Linked DNA regions of Pleomorphomonas sp. PLEO. The protein of the gene in region 1 interacts with the protein of each later gene in a pairwise test. Links are inferred from orthologs where the notes say so. Each region holds a gene or a part of one and is shown on either strand. Other genes may lie near its edges.

Region 1 (2,725 bases):
GCGGTGCCGTCATATTCGATGAGAAGCCGGTAGCGGGGCATGGCGGTCAGCCGAACTTGAAGCCGGAGGCGAGGCGGGCGCCACGCGCGAAATCGGCGAAAGCCATCGCCTTCGAGCCGGCGCGTTGCACGGTGACAAGGCGCACGGCGCCCTCTCCGCAGGCGACGACACCGTCGGGCGACAGCAGTGTGCCGGCCGCTCCCGCCCCATCCGCTCGCTCGCTGCGGAGAAGCTTGATCCGTTCCTCGCCCTTGCCAAGGTCGGCGGCAAACCAGGCGCCTGGAAAGGGGGAAAGACCGCGAACGTGGTCGTGCACCGCCGAGCCTGTCAGCCGCCAGTCGATGCGTGTCTCCTCGTTGGTGATCTTCGAGGCGTAGGTGACCCCGTCCTCAGCCTGGGCGGTGAAGGTGAGCGAGCCGCCCTCGATCTTGCCGAGCGCCTCAGCCATCAGCGCGGCCCCAGTCGGCGAGAGAGCGTCGTGCAGCTCGCCGGCCGTCATGTCCGAACGGATGACGACACGGGCAGTCAGCGCCACCGGGCCGGTATCGAGCCCTTCTTCCATCTTCATGACCATGACGCCGGACTCCGGATCGCCGGCCATGACGGCGCGGTTGATCGGCGCGGCGCCGCGCCAGCGTGGCAGCAGCGAGGCATGCAGATTGAGGCAGCAGAAGCGGGGAGCGTCGAGCACGGGCTTGGGCAGGATGAGGCCATAGGCGACAACTACGGCGACATCCGCGTCGTGGTTGGAGAAGGCCGCCTGCGCCTCCTCGGTCTTCAGAGTTTTGGGCGTCAACACCGGAATGCCGAGTGCGTCGGCCCGCGCATGCACCGGTGAGCGCCGGAGGTCCATGCCCCGCCCGGCCGGCTTCGGCGCCCGCGTATAGGCGGCGACCACCTCGTGCCCCGCTCCGACGATGGCGTCGAGCACCGGCACCGAGAAGTCGGGCGTTCCCATGAAGACGACCCTGAGCGGCATTTCGACCCCGTTGACGGTTGTTCTGCCCGCCTTTCATACCATGCGGGCGGCGCCGTCAAGCGTTAGGGGGCGTATCGATCCTATGAAGCCGCGTCAGCGGCTTCCGGCGCCAAGCGGCGCCCGCGCGGAGCGCGAAAGCCGAGGGCCGGAGGCCCGCCGGCGATTGAGGCCGGAAAAACTGCGTCAGCGGCTTCCGGCGCCAAGCGGCGCCCGCGCGGAGCGCGAAAGCCGAGGGCCGGAGGCCCGCCGGCGATTGGCCAACTAAATTCGCGCCTTTTCCTTGGACGCCTTGATGAACTTCTTGGTGACGCGTTCGCGCTTCAGCCTGGAGATGTGGTCGATGAACAGCACACCTTCGAGATGGTCGATCTCGTGCTGCAGGCAGGTGGAGAGCAGACCGTCCGCCTCCAGCTCCTCCGGCTCGCCGGCGAGGTTGGTATAGCGAACGCGGACGCGGGCAGGGCGCTCGACTTCCTCGTAGAACTCGGGGATGGAGAGGCACCCTTCCTCATAGACCGACAGATCTTCGGACTTCCAAAGGATTTCCGGATTGATGAAGACGCGCGGCTCCTTGACGTCCTCGTCGTGCGATACGTCGATGGTGATGAGGCGGGTCATCTCGCCCACCTGCACGGCGGCGAGCCCGATACCCGGCGCCGCGTACATGGTTTCGAGCATATCCTCGGCGAGCTTGCGAACGCCGTCATCGACGCGGGCAATAGGAGCCGAGGTCAGACGAAGCTGCGGGGCAGGGAGAATGACGAGAGGACGTGTTGACATGAAAAGTCAGATACGCAAGGCAGCTATTCTCGTCAATAGCAACCATCCGGGCAATCCCTGAAAGCGGTAAGGGCGGCCTCAGGCATTGTGGGTGAAGCTTGGGCGTGGCGAAAGGGAAAGGAGCGAGGCTTGCCTTCCCTGCGTCCTGCCGGGCAATGTGGCGCCACCTTCATACTCGGGAAACGCCATGACCATTCTCGTTGCCGTTCGGGGCTGGAAGCCCGACCACTGGATCCATGCCTTGCGGGAAGCCGCGCCCGATCGGAGGGTCGTCCTGCCTGGTGATGACTTCGACGTCGCCACCGTCCGTTACGCGCTGGTCTGGAAGCCGGAACCCGGCTATCTCGCGACCTTCCCCAAGCTTGAGGCAATCTTTTCGTTGGGTGCCGGTGTTGACCACCTCACCACCGATCCCGATCTTCCAGACCTTCCCGTCGTCCGGATTGTCGATCCCGACCTCACAGGCCGGATGACGGAATGGGTCGTGCTCAATGTGCTGCTGCATCACCGTCGTCACGCCGCCTACGCGGCGGCGCAGGCTACCGGCAACTGGCGGCCGCTTCGTCAGTGGGCGGCGAGCGCCGTGCGTGTCGGTGTCATGGGGCTTGGCGAACTCGGTCGTGACGCGGCGCGAGCGCTGACGGCGCTGGGATTCAAGGTGAGCGGCTGGAGCCGGACCGAAAAGCAGATGGATGGCGTCGACTGCTTCCACGGTGAAGAGGGCCTTGCTCCCTTTCTTGCGCGCACCGACATTCTCGTTTCGCTGCTGCCATTGACGGCCGAGACCGAGAACCTGATCGATCGTGCGGCCATTGACGCGCTCGCCAAGGACGGGCCGCTTGGCGGGCCGGTGATCCTCAATGCCGGTCGAGGCCGGTCACTGGTGGAGGCAGATGTTGTCGACGCACTGGCGGACGGCCGGCTGAAAGGCGCCAGCCTCGATGTTTTCACCAGCGAACCATTGCC
Region 2 (4,517 bases), 4.6 Mb from region 1 along the record:
GCCGGGCTTAGCCTTTATGGTTACACGACCAAGCGCAGTCTCAGCGCCATGGGGTCGTTCCTGATCATGGGGCTGTTCGGCCTGATCATCGCCTCGTTGGTCAACATCTTCATGCAGTCGTCGGCGATGGAATTTGCCATCTCGATCATCGGCGTGGGCATCTTTGCCGGCTTGACCGCCTACGACACGCAGACGATCAAGGAGATGTATTTCGAGGGTGATGACAGGACGACCATGGGCCGCAAGGCCATCATGGGCGCCCTCAACCTCTACATGGACTTCATCAACCTGTTCATCATGCTGCTGCGCCTGATGGGCGACCGTCGCTGACAGTCGATAACGTCCTGAATTAAAGACACGGCGTCGGGTTCCTCCCGGCGCCGTTTTTATTTGAGGCGGACCGTTGAGCGTGCGATCTAGGGCGCGGGCGCACTGCCGCGTCCTTCGTCGTTCCGGATCCTATCCATGCTGACCATTCGTCCCGCTCGCCCCGGCGATATCCCCGCGATCGCCGCCATCTATCAGGAGGCCGTTCGCACCGGCACCGCCTCCTGGGAGCTCGAACCGCCAACCGACGCGGACATGCTGAAGCGCTTCGAGACCATCACCGGCGGCGGCTATCCCTATCTCATTGCCGAAATGGCTGGCACTCTTGCCGGCTATGCCTACGCCAGCGCGTATCGGCCGCGCCTTGCCTATCGCTACACGGTGGAGAATTCGATCTACATCGATCCGGCTCGCCAGGGGCAGGGCATCGGCAAGCGCCTTCTGCAGGCGCTGATCGACGACTGCGCGCGGCGCGGTTTCCGGCAGATGGTGGCGGTGATCGGCGACAGCGGCAATCTCGGTTCGCGCAAGCTGCACGCTGCCCTCGGCTTCACCTTGATCGGCGTTGCGCCAGCGCTGGGCTATAAATTCGATCGCTGGCTCGACCAGGTGCTGATGCAGCGGCCGATCGGCGACGGCGAGCATTCGGCGCCAAGCGAACTGTCACGGAGCTGAGGTCATAAAATAAGGCCGCCGCGAGGGGATCGCGGCGGCCAAAATGCTGTGCAATCGGTTTGGCTCAGGCGGCCTTCTTGGGCTTCAAGAGGCCACGATTGATCAGCACCTCGGCGATCTGCACGGCGTTGAGCGCGGCGCCCTTGCGGAGATTGTCGGAGACCACCCACATGGTCAGGCCGTTCTCCACCGTGATGTCCTCGCGGATGCGGGAGATGTAGGTGGCGTCTTCGCCAGCCGCCTCGTAGGGGGTGATGTAGCCGCCGGGCTCGTGCTTATCGATGACCAGGCAGCCGGGGGCCTCGCGCAGGATCGAGCGGGCCTCGTCGGCGCTGATCGGCTGGTCGAACTCGATGTTGACCACTTCCGAATGGGAGACGAACACCGGCACGCGCACGCAGGTGGCGGTCAGCTTGATCTTCGGATCGAGGATCTTCTTGGTCTCGGCGACCATCTTCCACTCTTCCTTGGTGTAGCCGTCCTCCATGAAGACGTCGATGTGCGGAATGAGGTTGAAGGCGATGCGCTTGGGGAACTTCTTGGCTTCGACGGGGTCGGACACGAAGATGGCACGGGTCTGGGTGAACAGCTCGTCCATCGCTTCCTTGCCGGCGCCCGACACCGACTGGTAGGTCGAAACGACCACGCGCTTGATGTGGGCCTTGTCGTGCAGCGGCTTCAGCGCGACGACCAGCTGGGCGGTGGAACAGTTGGGATTGGCGATGATGTATTTCTTGGTGAAGCCGGCGACGGCATCGGCATTCACTTCGGGGACGACCAGCGGCACGTCCTCGTCATAGCGCCAGGCAGAGGAATTATCGATGACGACGCACTTCTGAGCGCCGATCTTCGGCGACCATTCCTTGGAGATCGATCCACCGGCCGACATGACGCAGATGTCGATGTCCGAGAAGTCGACGTGCTCGAGCGCCTTCACCTTCAGCGTCTTATCGCCGAACGATACTTCGGTGCCCTGGCTCCTGCGTGAGGCGATAGCCACCACCTCATCGGCGGGAAAGCCGCGTTCGGCGAGGATCGAAAGCATTTCGCGGCCCACGTTTCCGGTGGCACCGACCACAGCGACCTTGTAACCCATGTTGGACTGACCTTCTGAAAGTATGGCTTTGCGCCGAAAAAGTCGTCCCCCGCCTTGTCTGGCGGCCGGTCGCTCTTCAGTCTGTCAGGGAGACGTTCGAGGAGGCCACCATCCGCCTCCTCTGACCCCGAGGAGGACGGTGCGGGGCGAGGAAGCGTCGATCACGTCGTGGTCGTTTTCGTCGTCGCCGTTTTCGTCATGGCAAGCCCGGCCGGGACAACACCCAGCTGGCAAGCGGCATGACGGGAACCATTCGCGAACGACATGGACCATTCCTCTCTCGAATGTCGGGCTTTATGGCGGAAAGGGCAGGGCGGGTCAAGACGAATTGGGCGGATACTCCGGAGTTGCCCGATTTCCTCATCGGTAGCAGTCGATCGATCGCCTCGCCTGTATTTACGAGATTTGCCAAGTTTATCTGCAATATTACTTATGTGTGTCATGCCCCAAATGACTAGCAAAACAAGCAATCCTTTACCGGTGAGGTTGTAGAGTTCTTGATGGCTCCCGCTAGCGGGAAAGTGTGAAATCAAGATGAGGCGAGCATGTCGCTGTTCGGACGCAGAACTTTTTCCGAAAAGATCAAGGTCAACTTCTTCGACGCCACACCCGATGCCGTCATGGTCATCGCCGATGGCAAGTTCATCGAATGCAATGCCGCGGCGGTTAAAATGTTCGGCTCTTCCTCGAAGAGTGCCTTGACCGCCAGTACGCCGGCCGCGCTATCGCCGCCCACACAGCCGGATGGCCAGTCGTCGGGCGCCAAATCCGAGGCGTTGATCGGCGAGGCGATGGCAACGGGATACAAGCGTTTCGAGTGGGTTCATCGTCGGACCGACGGCGTAGACTTTCCCGTTTTGGTCACCCTTATCCTTTCCAAGGTCGATGGTCGACCGGTGGTCCTGACCAATCTCGCCGACTTCTCGGGGGCCTTGCGCGAGCGTGAGGCGCGGCGCGAAGAAGAGGCGCGGAGCGCCAAGGCTTCGACATTGCAGCAACTTACCTCCGAGTTCGACCGCAACGTTTCGTCGGCGCTCGGAACGGTGGGGCAGGTTGCCGGCCAGCTTGAATCATCGTCGCAGGCCATGTCGGGCTCGGCCGACCAGACCAATCACCAGCTCACCGAGCTGGCGGCGGCATCCGAACAGGTATCGGCGGCCGTTGGTATCGTCTCCGAATCGGCGGGGGAACTGTCGGCATCGATCGCCGAAATCGGCCATCAGGTCCGTCAATCGAGCAGCATCTCGAGCGCCGCCAACGAAGAGGCGCGACACACCAACGAGATCGTCAAGGGACTGGCAGAGAGCTCCGCCAAGATTGGCGAGGTGATCAGCCTGATCAATGGCATCGCCAGCCAGACCAACCTCCTGGCCCTCAACGCGACCATCGAGGCGGCCCGGGCCGGTGAGGCGGGACGCGGCTTCGCTGTGGTTGCCTCGGAAGTGAAGGCTCTCGCCAACCAGACGACACGGGCCACCGACGAAATCGGCGCGCAGATCGGCGCCGTGCAGTCGGCGACCACCCAGGCAGTGGGCGCTATCGGCGGCATCGCGACGCGTATCAGCGAGATCAACGAGATCGCTGGTGCGATCGCGGCCGCGGTGGAACAGCAGTCCCGCGCGACCGCCGCCATTGCCAGCAATATCCAGCAGGCTTCGGCTGCGAGCCAAAAGGTGTCGATCAACACCGGTGGTGTCGCTCATGCCTCGGTGGAGACGCGCAAAGCGGCCGAAGCGGTGTTGAGTTCGGCCAAGGCCCTGTCCGGCGAGGCCGGTGGACTGCGCTCCACCGTCGATCGCTTCCTGCAGGGTGTGAAGCGGGCGTAACGCATACGCAGGCATCAAAGGAAAAGGCCCGCCTGGGAAAGGTGGGCCTTTTGTGTTGGGTGCGGATTTGCTGACCTGTCGGGTCAGGCGGCGAGCTGCCTCAGCACATAGTGCAGGATGCCGCCGTTGCGATAGTAGTCGAGTTCGTCGAGCGTATCGATGCGGCAGAGGAGCGGTACGTCGATCTCGGCGCCGTCGGTTCGGGTGATCTTGGCGGTCAACGTCTGGCGCGGCTTGACGTCGGCGATGCCCTCGATGGTCACCGTCTCCTGCCCGGTCAGGCCGAGGCTTTGCCAGTTCGTGCCTTCCTCGAAGGTCAGCGGGACGATGCCCATGCCGACCAAGTTGGACCGGTGGATGCGCTCGAAGCTCTCGGCGATCACCGCCTTGACGCCGAGGAGGTTGGTACCCTTGGCCGCCCAGTCGCGCGACGAGCCGTTGCCATATTCGACACCGGCGAAGATGACCAGCGGAACGCCTTCCTCCTTGTAACGCATGGCGGCGTCGTAGATGTACATCCGGTCGCCCGAGGGATGGTGAATGGTCCAGCCGCCCTCGACCACGTTGCCTGCGTCGTCTTTGACCATGTTGTT

The links. The genes of interacting proteins can lie anywhere in the genome.
Region 2: the proteins of def (region 1) and AB6N07_RS03600 interact in binary tests that used the Escherichia coli proteins (3 or more experiments, as listed by UniProt). The link is inferred for Pleomorphomonas sp. PLEO from one-to-one orthologs.

The regions. Positions count from the first base shown.
Region 1 is NZ_CP166625.1:5,415,054-5,417,778, reverse strand. It holds def (peptide deformylase), read right to left. Parts: upstream 1,760-2,725; coding sequence 1,241-1,759; downstream 1-1,240. Other genes in the region: AB6N07_RS25060 (2-hydroxyacid dehydrogenase), read left to right, coding at 1,947-2,725; fmt (methionyl-tRNA formyltransferase), read right to left, coding at 47-979; truA (tRNA pseudouridine(38-40) synthase TruA), read right to left, coding at 1-41. UniProt on the Escherichia coli protein: Removes the formyl group from the N-terminal Met of newly synthesized proteins. Requires at least a dipeptide for an efficient rate of reaction. N-terminal L-methionine is a prerequisite for activity but the enzyme has broad specificity at other positions.
Region 2 is NZ_CP166625.1:827,213-831,729, forward strand. Bases 83-3,038 are described here. They hold AB6N07_RS03600 (aspartate-semialdehyde dehydrogenase), read right to left. Parts: upstream 2,099-3,038; coding sequence 1,067-2,098; downstream 83-1,066. Other genes in these bases: AB6N07_RS03590 (Bax inhibitor-1/YccA family protein), read left to right, coding at 83-330; AB6N07_RS03595 (N-acetyltransferase family protein), read left to right, coding at 466-1,002; AB6N07_RS03605 (methyl-accepting chemotaxis protein), read left to right, coding at 2,644-3,038. Outside these bases: more of AB6N07_RS03590, read left to right, coding at 1-82; more of AB6N07_RS03605, read left to right, coding at 3,039-3,924; aconitate hydratase AcnA, read right to left, coding at 4,008-4,517.